DNA from 2 places in the Pseudoalteromonas sp. SG43-5 genome. Region 1 is predicted to be linked to the other one. Evidence: predicted binding sites of a transcription regulator. Region 1 holds the regulator's gene; the other holds the start of a gene.
What was found. The regulator LexA, encoded in region 1, represses DNA repair genes until DNA is damaged. The targets are predictions, from matches to a motif close to TACTGTATNNNNATACAGTA.
Positions count from the first base shown of each region.

Region 2: a site for LexA is predicted at 1,850-1,869, ahead of H5161_RS13815 (YebG family protein). Genes of this name have one in related genera too.

Region 1 is NZ_JACJFA010000018.1:9,042-17,282, reverse strand. Features, by position in the region: gene ctaD (cytochrome c oxidase subunit I) at 1-871, opposite strand, end outside; gene coxB (cytochrome c oxidase subunit II) at 871-2,013, opposite strand; gene lexA (transcriptional repressor LexA) at 2,498-3,115, opposite strand; gene H5161_RS16135 (PaaI family thioesterase) at 3,283-3,723, shown strand; gene H5161_RS16130 (hypothetical protein) at 3,724-4,104, opposite strand; gene H5161_RS16125 (hypothetical protein) at 4,418-5,143, shown strand; gene H5161_RS16120 (chaperone modulator CbpM) at 5,206-5,526, opposite strand; gene H5161_RS16115 (DnaJ C-terminal domain-containing protein) at 5,526-6,494, opposite strand; gene H5161_RS16110 (endonuclease) at 6,726-7,379, shown strand; gene H5161_RS16105 (S41 family peptidase) at 7,480-8,241, shown strand, end outside.
Region 2 is NZ_JACJFA010000013.1:71,555-79,795, forward strand. Features, by position in the region: gene dsbB (disulfide bond formation protein DsbB) at 464-982, shown strand; gene H5161_RS13805 (DUF6170 family protein) at 984-1,286, shown strand; gene H5161_RS13810 (helix-hairpin-helix domain-containing protein) at 1,311-1,607, opposite strand; gene H5161_RS13815 (YebG family protein) at 1,922-2,239, shown strand; gene putP (sodium/proline symporter PutP) at 2,513-3,991, opposite strand; gene H5161_RS13825 (EAL and HDOD domain-containing protein) at 4,323-5,549, shown strand; gene H5161_RS13830 (VacJ family lipoprotein) at 5,695-6,426, opposite strand; gene ccmI (c-type cytochrome biogenesis protein CcmI) at 6,436-7,689, opposite strand; gene H5161_RS13840 (cytochrome c-type biogenesis protein) at 7,690-8,151, opposite strand; gene H5161_RS13845 (redoxin family protein) at 8,151-8,241, opposite strand, start outside.

The DNA of each region.
Region 1 (8,241 bases):
CCATTGAGGCATAGCCAAAAAGTTTTTTACGAGAAAAGGTAGGTACTATTGTAGATATAATGCCAAAGGCAGGAAGAATCATTATGTATACTTCAGGGTGACCAAAAAACCAAAAAATGTGTTGGAACATCACCGGGTCGCCACCGCCTGCGGCATCAAAAAAGCTGGTAGCAAAATACTTATCGGTAAGCACCATAGTTACCGCTCCTGCAAGTACAGGCATTACCGCTATTAATAAAAAGGCAGTAATTAACCACGTCCATACAAATAAGGGCAACTTCATCCATGTCATGCCGGGGGCACGTAAGTTCACTATGGTTACAATCACATTGATTGCGCCCATTATTGAGCTAATTCCCATAATATGTACGGCAAATACAAACAATGCAGTATTATCATTACTGTATGTTGTGGACAGTGGTGCATAAAAAGTCCAACCAAATGCAGGACCCCCACCAGGCATAAATAACGATGCCAATAGGATTAAAAACGCAAACGGTAAAATCCAAAAGCTCCAGTTATTCATTCTTGGCAATGCCATATCTGGCGCGCCAATCATGAGTGGTATCATCCAGTTAGCAAGGCCTGTAAAGGCCGGCATAACCGCACCAAACACCATAATTAAACCATGCACTGTGGTCATTTGATTAAAAAAGTGAGGGTCGACCAACTGTAAACCTGGTTGAAATAATTCAGCCCTGATCACCATGGCCATTGCGCCACCAATTAAGAACATGGTCAGCGAAAAAATTAAATATAAACTACCTATATCTTTATGATTAGTTGTGTAAAGCCAGCGTTTAAAACCTTTAGCTGGGTGATGAGCATGATGAGCTTCATTGGCGTTAGGTTGTTCTACTATGCTACTCATTAGTTCGCCTCCACTTTGGCATCAAGTGCTGTCTGTATTTGACTCGGTTGAATAACATCACCCGTATCATTACCCCACGCATTACGTTTATAAGTAATAACCGCAGCTAATTGCTTTATAGATAACTGCTTGGCAAAAGCTTGCATTGCCGTACCGGGTCGTCCATGGATAACTACATCAATGTGATCTTTTATATCGCCAAGCACTATCGGGCTGCCTTTAAGTGCAGGGAATACGCCCGGTAACCCCATGCCAGTAGGTTGATGACATGCAGCACAATTAGCCATATATACTTGTTCGCCTAAAGTCATTAATTCTTCTTTTGGGAGGGTTTTATCAAGTAATGCGGCATCTGCTAATGCTGCTTTTTGTTTAACCTGCTTTGCATCTGCAAGCCATGTTTTAAAATCAGCCTCAGATTTAGCGACCACCACAACGGGCATAAAGCCATGGTCTTTACCACACAACTCAGCACATTGTCCTCGGTAAGTACCTTCTTCGTTTATGTTCGTCCATGTTTCATTTATAAAGCCGGGGTTCGCATCTTTTTTAACTGCAAAATCAGGTACCCACCAAGAGTGAATAACATCATCAGAAGTCATTAAAAATCGTACTTTTTGATTTATTGGCAGTACAAGAGGCTTATCAACCTCAAGTAAGTAGTTAGGATTTTTATCTGCAAGATTCGCGATTTCATCTTGCGGGGTAGATAAAATAGAGTAGAACTCTACATCTTCACCCATATATTCATAATGCCATTTCCATTGCGAACCCGTAATTTTAATAGTGAGATCAGCTTTGCTGGCATCTTCCATTGCAATTAGGGTTTTAGTGGCTGGTACTGCCATAGCAATTAAAATAACAAACGGAATTGCAGTCCAAAGTATTTCTACTTTAGTGCTTTCGTGAAATTGGGCAGGTACAGCCCCTTTAGATTTACGGTGATGAATAAGTGCCCAAAACATAATTGCGAACACTATCACCCCAATCACACAACATATTATAAATATGGTCATGTGCAGCTGATATACATTATTGCTTATATCGGTTACGCCTTTGCGCATATTGTATTGGATGTTAGCCAAAACTGGGTGCGAAAAAACACATAATATAAGCCACAAGGTAGAGGTCAGTTTACCCATGTGACGGCTCCTTTGATGCTATTGCGAATGCAAAGCGAAGAGGCATACGGCTTAAACGCCAATTCGTTATTTTTATTTTTTTAGCCAATCTTATTTAATATTGATTGGTTTTGCTGCGCCAACAACGAGTTTGTGTATATTGTGTGTTCTCAAAACTAAAAAGCTGTGAGTTATTATTAGCTCAGCACATTAACAATTAGCTAAAAAACGAACAACAAGCAAGTTTTAGTATAAAAAACAATCAGGTGATATTGAATAATTAATAAAAAATCGGTAATCAACTGGGCAACAGGAAGTTCAAAATATGAGCAAAACAAAGGGGTTTAACGCATTCGGAGGGGGAAAATATAAGTGCAAAAAAGTTTACAGCTTAAATAGTCAGTGGGCTGTTTACGCCCTATTTTTTAGTACAAATTTTAAAACAAAAATGCGTACTAATTAGTACGCATTTATAAAACTGCTTGTTTAAAAGCTATTTTTAAAGTCACATCCAATCAGCGTTTCTTATAACGCCAACGGCTAAGCCTTCAATATTAAAAGACTCATTCTCAAGATCTACTTCAATAGAGTCAAAATCGTCGTTTTCAGCATGAAGTAATACTTTACGACCCGCTTTCTCAAGACGTTTTACAGTTACGTCTTCATCTAGGCGAGCAACAACAACTTGTCCATTTTCAGCAGTTTGAGTACGATGTACAGCAAGTAAATCACCATCCATAATACCAATATCTTTCATGCTCATACCGTTAACGCGTAGTAAAAAATCTGCAGCCGGTTTAAACATTAATGGATCGATTTTGCAGTGACTTTCAACGTGCTCTTGCGCCAAAATAGGTGAACCAGCAGCAACACGCCCTATAAGCGGTAAACCTAATTGTTCTGGCTCTTCTTCTTCAATTAATTGAATACCACGGCTTGCACCTGGTTTCATTTTAATTGCGCCTTTTTTAGCAAGTGCTTTTAAATGTTCTTCAGCAGCATTGGCACTTTTAAAACCTAATGTTTGCGCTATTTCAGCACGTGTAGGAGGCATACCAGTGTCTTTAATAAAAACTTTAATTAGTTCGAGTATTTGAGCTTGGCGGTTCGTTAATGGTCGCATACAACTGGTTTTCCATACAGTACATTTAACTGTGAGTATATACAGTTAAATAAAAATCGCAAATTTAAATTAAGCCTTAAAATAGCTAAAGTAATTTCACTTGTGTACATTTTAGGGATATAACTAAAGCTAAGTTTATAAATGATTAAAAATGCAAAGGAGACATTATGAGTATTTGGTACCAGCCCATCACCTTAGAGCTGTGCAAGCAGTTAGAACAAGGCATTAATGGCCAAGGAACATTAATGAAAACTATGGGGATAGAAGTCACAGAAATTGGCGATGATTATTTGGTTGCCACAATGCCGGCAATTCCTGAGCATCATAACCCAATGGGGATGGTACACGGCGGTGCTAACGTTGTACTTGCCGAAACAGTTGCCAGCTATGCCGCTAACTTTGTTGTCGATTTTACTAAATTTTACTGTGTAGGGCAGGAGATTAGCGCAAGTCATTTAAAAGCATCTCGCAACGGCACTTTAACAGCCACGGCTAGAGCATTTCATATAGGTAAACGTAGTTCAGTATGGGAAATAAAAATTACAAATAGCCGCAATGAGCTGTGCTGCGTATCAAAAATGACCGCAGCAGTCGTAGAGCGAAGATAGTTACTTTTCGATTGGGTAAATGGTAATTTCCATACCCGCACCAATCGCAGATATACGCAATAATGTATCTGCATCTAAGGCTTGATTAAAGCACTTAGGAGAAGTCCCTGATTCAAAACCAATATCAAACGTTCTACGTGAACAGCTTAACCATTGCTTTAGCGCGTTACGCGAACACGATTCAATAAGCTCACATATATGGTTTATGGCTTTATCAGGTGTGCTCACCTCACCTGTAGCTTCAATACGCGCTAGTTGACGGTATTCGTCTTTGTCATAATGTAAAATCGTCGCGACTTTTTTCAAGTCCGCCACTAGCAAACTAATATCTTGCTTTGATTCAAGCTCAAGATCTACATTTAAAAATTGAATTTCCGACATCGTTTCGTATTTATCCTCTAATAATTTCATTGCAAACTTTAACGCAGTTTTACCGTTATACCAAATCAACTATGCCCTAATAACCACTTTATATGGATATTTCGCAGCTTTTAAGTATTTTTTAGCATTTAAAGCTAGCTGGATATCAAACATCCAGCTCAATTAAACAGATAAGTCATGTTAGGAATTTAAGTGTAATCTTTTTTATTTTTAAATGATTACAGTAAGCTATAGTTTAAACTGCGACAAAATGTCGCAGTAACTTATCCCATTAATGTAATAAACTAGCCTCTAAAAATAATAAGACTAAAACATGAATAAAAAAATATTTAAACATGCTCGCAAGTTACATAAATGGTTAGGATATTTATTAGCACTACAAATTTTAGCATGGTTACTAGGTGGTTTAATTATGAGTGCAATCCCTCTTGATAAAGTTCATGGGGAGCATCTTGCAACACGTACTCTTAATAACCCATTTACGCAGGCTGATTATGTTGCCTCCCTTGACGATATTGCCTCTCAGGTGGTTAATCCAACACAAATAATTTTTGAGAACTTCTTAACTACACCACTTATTACTGTCTTTAGTAATAACGAGCAGCAAAGCTTCAATGGAATAACAGGCCGACCATTTGAACCGCCAACTAAAATACAAATTACCGCAAATGCTAAAGCACACTTACTTATTGACGCTCAAGTAACAAGCGCTGTACTACTAAAGCTAGGTACGCGGGAAGTCGGATATAAAACCAATGTTTGGCAGGTCCAATTTGACGACACCTTTAACACAACACTGTACTTGTCAGAAAATAACGGCAAAGTTGTTACCGTTCGCAGCACGCTATGGCGAATATTCGACTTTTTTTGGATGTTACATATTATGGATTACGATGAGCGAGAGGATTTTAATAATCCACTGCTTATTAGCTTTTCAGCAACCAGTGTACTTTTTTGTTTAAGTGGAATATTACTACTTATACAAAATATACGACTAAAACGATTTATCCGAATTAAAAATAAGAATAAATCAAAGTAGTCATATTGGTTTTTGAGAGCTAGCGCCCACTTATCAAAGAGTAAATAAGCCTAGGGCTTATTTTATTCCAAGTGCTTAAATCGACTCAAATGTCGCTTTAACATTTCGTTTTCGAAAATCAACTCATCACGCTCATCCAGCAATTGTAAAACTAAAGCTATTGCCGACCAATCTAACGAAAAGTCATGTTGGATACGGGCCGCTTTTTTAACTAAGGTCACTGCAGATACCGTAAATTGCCACTGCGTAACATGATCCCCCTCAATTGGAACCGCAATATTATGCTCAACTAGCTCATATAAAATTGCTTCGCTAATATCACTGCTCAAACATAGCTCTTTGCTAGTAAGTAAATCGTCTTTTTGTGTCACGATAATTTGCATTATGGCTTGCTCCAGTTATTACGGGGATCAAAGTGAGCTTTTTTGGCTAATTCTTCCCACAGTTTTTTACTGGCATCATCAACAGATGTTGGATTAACAATTTTAAGCACAGCAAATAAATCACCTTTAGCTTTTTTACTCATTAATCCCTTACCTTTAATACGCAAGCGTTGACCAGACTGACTATTAGAAGGAATAGTTAATTGGATGTTTCCTGTCAACGTAGGTAAATTTAGCTTTGTACCAAGAGCCGCTTCCCATGGTGCAAGAGGGACAACTATATTTAGGTTATGGCCCTCAACATCAAATAATGGGTGAGGCACTAAACTAATTTGTAAATACAAGTCGCCATTTTGCCCATTAGCTGACCCTAATCCGCCTTGCCCTTTTAGTCGAATTCGCTCGCCATTTACTGAGCCTGCAGGAATTTTCACTTTAAGTGATTTTTTAATTTCAGTGACACGGCCACTGCTGTCTCGCTGCGGTAACATAAACTCAACAGGCTTAACGGTATCAACTAAAGTCTCTTCAAGAAAAATTGGGAACTCTATTTCCACATCTTGTCCTTTTTGCGCGCGAGCGGCATTACTTCTGCTCTGCCCGGAACGATCGAAACCACCAGCTCCGCCAAACATTGAATTAATAAAGTCAGAAAACTCTTGGTCGGTTTGAGGATCGCTTTGCTGGTAATTACTCTGCGAAGAGGCATTGTTACCACCATAATGGCCTTGCTGTTGACGAGCACGATTTTGTTGATGACGACGTAACTCATCGTATTTAGTGCGTTCTTCTTTGTTATGAATGACTTCGTAAGCTTCTGCTATTTCTTTAAACTTATCTTCTGCTTGAGGCTCTTTGCTTACATCTGGGTGATATTTTCTGGCTAACTTTTTATAAGCTACTTTAACCGCTTTATCATCTGCATCAGGCGATATTCCAAGCACTGCATAATAATCAACAAATTTCATTTGCAATCCAAATCCTCATATTGAGTAAGCTTTAAGCATACTCCTTAACGGGTAACCTTGTGTGGTTAAAATACGATAAATAGTGAGAAATAAATGAATAGTGAAAATAACTTTGAGTAAAAAATTAATCAGGCACTTTTTAGTAATATAAGCGTTGGCCTTAAGTTAACTTTATCTTTTATCTTCAGGGCTTTAAACTGCCTATTCCTGTAGTTCACATTTGTGATGGATATGACTCGATTTATTCTGGCCTTATTGGCTTGTTGTGTGTGCGTTTCGGTATCAGCCGAACAATTTACCCGTTTTTCAACGGCTAAAAGACATTTAATTAAAACCCTACCTGACAACGCCAAAAGCATTTACTGCGGCTGTGATATTAAAAAAGAAGGCAAAAAACTCGTTCCTGACCCGTCTAACTGTGGTTACATTCCTCGAAATACCCTTACCCGCTCAGGTAAAGTAAATGTGCGAGCACTACGCATTGAGTGGGAGCACATTGTTCCGGCGTGGGAATTTGGTCACCAGCTACAATGCTGGCAAGATGGCGGGCGTAAAAACTGCCGTAAAGTAAGTGCTAAATTTAGAAAAATGGAAGCTGATATAAATAACTTAGCGCCAGCTATTGGCGAAATTAATGCCGATCGCTCTAATTATCGTTTTGGTATGCTTAGCGAAAACGCCACACAATATGGCCGTTGCGAAGTAAAAGTAAACTTTAAGCAACGTGTAGTTGAACCGCCTGTTTATGCACGAAAACGTATAGCTGACACCTACGCTTACATGCAAAAAACATACGGTTTAAAAATCTCTGATAAACAGCAAAAGTTATTTAATGCATGGCAAAAGCAAGCATTCGCAGATACAAGTAGTGCGAGCAAGCTCTAAGCTTTAACACTCATTTACATAAATCAAAGTTATAAATGTTGAATAAACGAGCGAGTGTTGTAATATTTTAAACAACTTATTTACAAAAAAGCCCTTAACTATGTTTAAAAATAATAAAACCTCGCTTGCCATTTTCACTGCATTTGCGGGCTTTGCTTTGACCGGTTGTGGCGGCGGCGGTAGCGGTATCGACTCAGCCCCTGTAGTTACAACACCTGTTAGTAGCAGTCCAACATGGACTGCGGGTGTATTTGAACCCTCTAACGATTTAAAAAACTTTTGCGAAACCCCGCGTACGGGTAACGATCCCTTTAATAACAACGAGCCTTACCCAGATCAAGCCGGTTCTGCCCTTTACGAAAAACTCTGGCTTCGTTCTTGGAGCGACGAAACCTACCTTTGGTATGATGAGATTGCCGATAACGATCCTGAAAGCTTTGCCACAGTAGCCGATTATTTTGCCCAATTAAAAACAGAGCAGCTTACCGACTCAGGAGCAAAAAAAGATAACTTTCATTTTTCAGAACCTACTGAAGATTACTTTCAAGAAGCGCAATCGGGCGTTACTTCTGGTTACGGTATAAATTGGGCGTTTATTGGCGATACAGCCGACCGTATTTTACGCGTCGCTTATCTTGAAGATGATTCACCTGCAAGCCAAATAGGCTTTCAACGTGGTGATACTGTACTTTCAGTTGACGGTGTTAGCATTAATACCAATACACAGTCGGGTGTAGATACGCTTAACGAAGGTTTATTTAGTCCTACTAACGGCGACTCACATACTATTGTTGTACGCAGTAACGATGGCGCCGAAAAAACATTTAATGTAACCGCTGGCAATATTAAACAAACACCGGTA
Region 2 (8,241 bases), on a different contig from region 1:
CGAAGCACAACTAACAAGTAAAGTAATATATTAATAAAGCAAATGGGTAGAAATTTAAAATTAATAAATAATTAAATTTGGGTTTCTCTAATTTAGCTACAATGCATGAATATCTAGAGTAATATTCATTGTAGGTACATTGTTATTATGGAGATATTTTTATTTACGCAGCGCCAGAGCTTAATTAACTTATCCCGCACTTGCCATAAGAAAAAGTACAAAAAAGTGCAACCATAAAAAATTCTTTAGATGATGCATCACCTTAGTATAAGTAAGCAATATAACTGAGCTTATGTATCGATGGGAAAATAATAGAACGTCATTTAACCTTTGCTAAGGCTGAATTGAGTAGTCATTAATTTCATCTTATAAAAAGCGACTTCGGTAGCTTTTTTTTCCTTTTTGTTGCTGCATACTTTATCCTACGTCATAATCTAACGTCCTATTAAAACGCGGAATTTTTATGAACTGGCTTGCACAATTACCTACTCAACGAACCCCGTGGCTTTTATTTACAGCTATCGTTTTCTTACTTGAAGTTACCGCTCTTTTCTTTCAATACAAAATGGGGTTAGCGCCTTGCATAATGTGTATATATCAACGCACTGCAGTATTGGGGTTATTAGGCGCAGGGATTGTAGGCTCAAGTAAACCACAAAGTAAAACTGTGCGTATGATAGCGTATGTTATTTGGGGAATATCGAGTGTTTGGGGATACTTAATTGCTCGCGAACATATTGATATGCAGACCACCACAGACCCTTTTGCATTTAGCTGCGAGTTTGAACCAAATTTCCCATCATTTATGCCACTACATGAATGGATACCTAGCTTTTTTCAAGCTACCGGGGATTGTGGAAATATAGATTGGCAGTTTGTTGGCATGAGCATGCCTGCTTGGATGGAAGTGATATTTGGGATTTTCTCACTAACGCTATTTATTATAATTATTGCCCGTTTATCAATTAAAAAGTCGATTTGATATGTTTACATTTTTTTCAAGCCAATTAGACCAGCTTAAGCATTTAAAAGTACGCCAGCGTCAAGACGTAATTGCGCTTGCATTAAGTCAGCTATCGCCAACTGATAAAGTTCTATTGCGTATTATAAAGTTGCTATTACTTAGCCCACTATTTTTAATATTCACTGTATTTAAAGGTTGGATATTAATACCATTTTTGATACTTGGCGGATTGTGCTATCCACTATTAACTACACCTATTGAAATTAACTTTGCTAAAAAGCACTTAAGCGATGCGCTAAAACAATTTAATCAGGGCGCCTAGCACCCTGATTACTTTTTAGAAATATTAAAGTGAAAGTTTCCCCTCTAATTTAGCTAAAAGTTTTTTGCCAATCCCTTTAACTTGCGATAAATCACTAACGCTTTTAAATTCGCCATTTTCTTCACGATAATCCACAATTGCCTGCGCTTTTTTCTTACCTATACCAGGTAACTTAGCAAGCATCTCTGCATCAGCATTATTTATACTAATTGTCTCAGCTTGAGGCATTTGCTTAGTTACTTCTGATAATTGTGCATACGCGGTAGTCGCGGGTAGTAAACATAATAAACTTATGATGAGTAAATTTTTTAACGTTTTCATTAAACTTGCCCTTATTCTTCTTTTCTTAATTTTGAGTATTGCTCAGGAAATCAATAAATAAGGAACTGTAAAGTTCATCACTTAAAGTGTACCTAAACGCATTATCACTATGATCCGAAATCCTGAAAATGCAGCTGGTACAACAAAGTGATTGCTTAACTAAAGTAAAGTTACCGTTTTTTGTCAAATTTAAGACACCTAAAAATTAATACTTCGCGCTTGCAAATTTACTTACAAACCATTACTGTACATAAAAACAGTAATCTAATGGTTTTTTAAAAACCACGGTGCCAAGCAATTTTGCAGGAGAAATCATGGCTGTTGTTGTTAAATATGTTGTAGAACGAAACGGAGTCGAGCGTATGACGTTTACTACCAAAAAAGAAGCGGATGCTTATGACAAGATGCTCGATATAGCAGAATCACTTGAGCTGATGCTAGAAAAGGTAGACGTACCGCTTAGTGAGCAACAAATTGAATCACTTGCTTTAGAAATAGCGAAAAGCAAAGATGATTTTATGACCATATTAAAAGGTGGCAAAGATCCAGCTGTTACCAAAGCGCCAGCAAAAAGTAAAAAGTCAGATAACGTTGCATCAATTGAAGATAACAACGATAAAAAAGTAAGTTAATTCATAGAATGCTCCCTCCTCGAACGGGACAAACTAAATAAAAAAGGGAGCAACTAAGTTGCTCCCTTTTTTATTATACCAATTCGCTTAATTAAATGATCTCTTTGAGGGTGGAAAAACGTGTTGATAGCTAGGCAAAAATTCGATATTTAGTTGTTCTAAATGAGAATTTTTTAACGCCGGTAGCAACACGTTTAGCCCCGCAAAATGATTAAGTATTATTGCGGATTGGTATTAATTACTACTCACTTTAAAATAAGTAGTAATTGCTAATTAAAGCTCTTTTTCTACTTCATCAAATAAAGCAGTGATGTTTTGCTCAGGCTCTTTTGTTACTAAGCTAACAACAACAATTGCAATACTCGCTAAAATAAAGCCCGGTACTATTTCGTACATAAAGCTACTTAAGCTTTCACCATTGATAGTAAATGGTCCATATATCCAAATTAGCACAGTAAATGCGCCTACTAACATACCAGCTAACGCACCAGCAAAGTTCATGCGTTTCCAATAAAGGCTAAACAATACAAGAGGTCCAAACGCAGCACCAAAGCCAGCCCACGCATTACTTACTAGGTCTAAAATAGAGCTATCTCTGTCGTAAGCTAAATAAATAGCGAACATAGCAACTACGGCAACACTAATACGGCCAACAGCAACTAGCTCTTTATCACTGGCATCTTTACGTAAGAATGTTTTATAGAAATCTTCTGTTAATGAACTTGAACTAACCAATAATTGAGATGAGATAGTACTCATAATCGCAGCCAAAATTGCAGCAAGTAAAAAGCCAGCAATAAGTGGGTGGAACAGTAACTCAGAAAGAATTAAGAAAATTGTTTCAGGGTCTTCAACTACAATGTTGTTCTCATAAGTATAAGCTGCACCAAATATACCAGTACCAACAGCACCAATGGCAGCAACAATCATCCATGTCATACCAATACGGCGTGCTTTAGGCATATCTTTAACACTACGTACCGACATAAAACGAACAATGATATGTGGTTGGCCAAAATAACCTAAACCCCAAGCCATTGCAGAAATAATACCTAATGCAGAACCTGCACCAATCCAGTTAAGCATATCTGGATTTACGCTATGTAAAGTTGATTCTAAAGGTTGTTCAAGCAAAGAGTATGCAACCGTTGGCACTAGAATAAGTGCAATGAACATAATACAACCTTGCACAAAGTCAGTTAAGCTTACAGCTAAAAAACCACCAAACAAGGTATATAAAACAACTACGCCCGTTGTAATGTATAAACCCATTTCATAAGTTAAACCAAATGAGCTTTCAAACAATTTACCACCAGCGACAACACCAGATGAAGTATAAAGAGTAAAGAAAACAATAATTACCACAGCTGATACAACACGTAATAGGTTGGATTTATCATTGAAGCGATTTGAAAAGTAGTCTGGGATGGTTATAGAGTCATTTGCTTTTTCAGTGTAAACACGTAATCTCGGTGCAACTAACAGATAATTTAACCAAGCACCAATCACCAAGCCAATTGCTATCCATGTACTACTAAAACCAGTAACAAACATCGCACCAGGTAGGCCCATTAAAATCCAGCCACTCATATCAGATGCACCTGCAGACAGTGCAGCTACACTTGGAGATAGATTTCGTCCACCTAACATGTAACCAGATACATCGTCAGTAGATTGCTTATATGCATATAGTCCGATACCTAACATTACAATAAAATATAATGCTAGTGAAATAATCATTCCTGTTTCCAAATTAGCCTCCGCATAATTATTAATAATAGGCTTTAATCCAAATAATGACTCTTAAAATTTTATAGTTAAGACACTATTGGGGTAAAAACCATTCTCGCTGACTATATCATGCTTGATAATAAAATCTCCAACTTGTTGCCCTCACCTGATACAAAAATACTCATGTTGAATGATTTTAAAGCGAATTGGTGAAATAAAATAAATTAAATACTAGAAACACCTTAATTTTTAATGATAATTTATTAATCTAGCAAATATACGTAATGCTATTTTGAGTCTTTTGCCATATATTATTACAATACCCAATTACATTACTCTTACGGAACTGTTTATGTATTTTTACGCTGCACGCCAACCTATTTTAGACAGAGATAAAAAGCTCATCGGGTATGAACTTTTATTTCGCGATGGCGTTGATAACGTATTTCCTGATATAGATGGTGACGAGGCAACTACACGACTAATTGAAGGTAGTCAGTTTAATTTCGGCTTAGAAGATTTAACCGACAATAAACCCGCCTATATAAATTTCACCCTAGAAACGCTATCAAAGGGCTACCCAACACTATTGGGCAAAGATACTGTAGTTGTAGAAATCCTTGAAACTGTGCAACCTGGGAAGCGATTATTAGCCATAGTGAAAGATCTAAAAGATAAAGGTTACACTATTGCTCTTGATGACTATATTCATCAGCCTGTTTGGCGCCACTTTTATCCATTTATTGATATTATTAAAATAGACTTTTTAGCATCTGATATAGATACAATAAAAACGGTTCTTAATGATTTAAAACTGCACTCGCATATTAAGTTACTTGCCGAAAAAGTAGAAACCTATGAAATTTACCAACAAGCTCTAGAGCTTGGTTTTGATTATTTCCAAGGATTTTTCTTCTCAAAACCTGAAATGGTACAAAGTAAGGCTCTACCGCCTTCAGAAATGGCATTAGCTGAATTACTTTACGAAACATCAAGCGTTGATATGGATCTTAAAAAAATCACTGATGTGTTTGAGCGTGATGTAAACCTATCTTACAAATTACTTAGGTATTCAAATTCTGCTGCCTTTGCAAGGCGTGCTGAAATAAGTACCATTAAGCAAGCCCTTATAGTGCTTGGTGCTAACGAAATTAAAAAACTATTATCATTATTATTTGCAGCGCAAGTATCAGCAGATAAACCTATAGAGCTAATTAGGCTATCGCTTACGCGCGCTCGTTTTGGTGAGTTACTCGCTATATCCCATGGACAATTTAAAGATACCGGCATGGCATTTTTAACCGGTATGATGTCTCTTATGGATGCTATTTTAGATGAGAGTATGGAAAGCGTTATGAAAAAGCTTCCACTTTCGAATGACATAAAAGCAGCCTTATTAAACGATGAAGGCTTGCTGGCAAAATATTTAAACTTAGTTAAGTATTATGAACAAGCTAACTGGTCAGCCGCAAACGAATTAACGAAAGAGCTAAACCTAGGTGAAAAAGTTCCTGATGCCTATCATGAAGCACTGACTTGGGTTAATGAGCAAATGCAGTTAGTAGTTAACGAAAAATAAGTAACCCGAACTCTGGTTAAGATATTTACTAATTTATTGAATTATAATGATATCTAAGTTTATTTTTCTCTAGCCAAAGTTCAGATTATATAAACAGTCAATAAAAACGCCAGCATTTAGCTGGCGTTTTTATCATTGGCTTCAATTATAAACTTTCTAAAAAGTCTTCATCAAAATCAGCTGGCTCTTCTTTTATAGGTGGGTTGCCATCGTACAGCTCATAAATTTGACGCTGGAAGTAAATATCTTTTACAAATAAGTACGGATCAAGTGAATCATTTAATAGCCCTTCTTGTGGTATTAAAGATGCACGCGCCTCAACTGCTTTTAAAACAAATACTAAAATAGTTTGTGGAGTCGTTAGCGCAACTTCAGGTAATACAAAGTTATCGACTACATCACCGGTCAGGTTACGTGCTGTTGTTGGCCCCATACCTGGTAGCATTAAATAGGCGCCATCACCTACGCCCCATACACCCAACGTTTGTCCAAAGTCTTCATCGACTATTTCAAGACCTAGTGAGCTTGCAACATCAAAGATACCAAACAGACCGACAGTAGAGTTAACTAAAAAGCGTGCTAAGCTCACACTTGCATTACCCGGTTTACCTTGCAAACCCGCATTGATCATATCTACAGGTGCGGTGATATTACCTGTAAAATTAACAATACCGTTTCTTACCGGTACAGGCGTTACTTCAACATAACCTACAGCAACTGGGCGCAATAAATAAGCATCCAGTACATCCATATTAAAGTCATATAATGGACGATTAATACTTTGCAGCGGATCTCTGTCATCTACTTTGCTTTGAGGTACTTGAGCACAGCCGGCTAGTATCAATAAACATAAAAAAGTAAAACTGTGTTTTAACATCTAACGTCCTTAAGGTATTAATGTATCAATTTGAAGTTGGTAGTCACTTACACTTTCACGCTTTAACGCCTGTGAATGACCTTCTAGCTCACCAGAGCTTGGCATAACAGAGTCATCGATAGAAATACGCGCCGAAATAATAATATTTTCTGCACTAGATAGGTTAAGCCCTGCAACCATTGCACTACTATCACTCAACTCAACTGTAATTGGAAATGAATATTTAGTAAGCTTAACAGCAGCCAATGGCATAGGTGAGCCAGTTGCAGCTTTTGCAAATATAAACAAAATACCGTCTTTTGGCTGTTTATCAATAAGCTCTTTTGCAATGTCGACTGTAACTGCAATAGCACCCGTTGTAGTAGTAACTGGCATAACTGAGCCTTCACTTTGCATTTGTTGCTCAATATCAGCAATACGTTCGGAGATCATGTTATAACGTGAATCATTTTTTTCCATGCTCGCCAATAAAACTTCAAATGCAGTTTTAGCTTGCGGCCAATCTTTACGCTCATACGCTATCAGCGCTAGTAACGAAATAGCATCTAAATTAGTAGGCTCAACGTTTAGCACTTTTGAAAGCATACCTGCCGCGCGAGTCATATTAGCTTCGCTACCTTCAAGTAATAAAACCTGACTGTAACTAATAAGAACCTGCATATTATCAGGGTTCATACGTAGTGCTTTATCAAATGACTGCTGCGCCATGTCAAATTCATTAAGCGACATAGCCACTCGACCAAGTAGCATCCAAGCAACTTCATCATCGCCAGAGCGGCTAAGTTTAGTACGAAGCGCCAATGCAAAAGCCTGCAGCTCATTTTGACTAAGCGGCTCACCTTTTTGCATTACAGCACGCTCGCCATAATCAGCTAAATTATCCATTGCGTCATGCCAAGCCGAAATTTGCTGCTGACTGCCTGTAAAACTATAAAAAATCCCTGTAAGTGCAAGAACAAATGCACCGCCTGTTAAAGCAAAAATACGGTTATTACCTTTGCTGTTAAGTGATTTCTCTGGTGATAGCTCGTTCAATAAGCGACGTTTTAATTCAACAATTGATTCTGCGTGATTTACGCTATCAATGCGTTGATTATCTAAATCAGTTTGCAAATCGACTAAACGCTGCTCATAAATACTAATTAATTCAGCATTGGCGTTATGAGTAATCGTTTGAACACGCTCTTTTTTTAAAAAAGGTATCATAACAAAGCTAAGAGCAACCAGTGTGAGTAAGGCAAAACACGCCCACATTAAAATCATTTAGCTTTGCTCCTGACGTTTATTTTGTTCAATTAGCTTCGCTAGCAGCATTTCATCGTCGCTGCTCCATGTTTGTTTTACTGATGCTTTTCGTTGGCGAATAACAATAAAACCAAAGCCAACAATTACAATTAACACAGGTAGTACCCACAGCACTAAAGTCGCTGGTGTAACGGGTGGGTCGTAATGAACAAAATAGCCAAAGCGGTCAATCATATAATCAATCACTTCGTCTTTACTTTTACCTTCTTTAACCAATACGAGTACTTTATCGCGCAAGTCTTTAGCAACAACAGCGTCGGAGTCCGCAATGTTTTGATTTTGACACTTAGGGCAACGTAGCTCTTTGGTTAACTCTTCAAACAATATTGCTTGTTTGTTGTTATCAAATTGATAGCGATCTTGCTGTGCAAACGCACCCATGCTTACAAAAAGGCTAAGCGTAAGTAGTAACCACTTCATTATTTAAGCTCCTGCATAATTGGCGCAAATTTAGCTCGCCATACTCGCGGATTTATATCACCGGTGTGATGTAACAAAATAGTGCCGTTT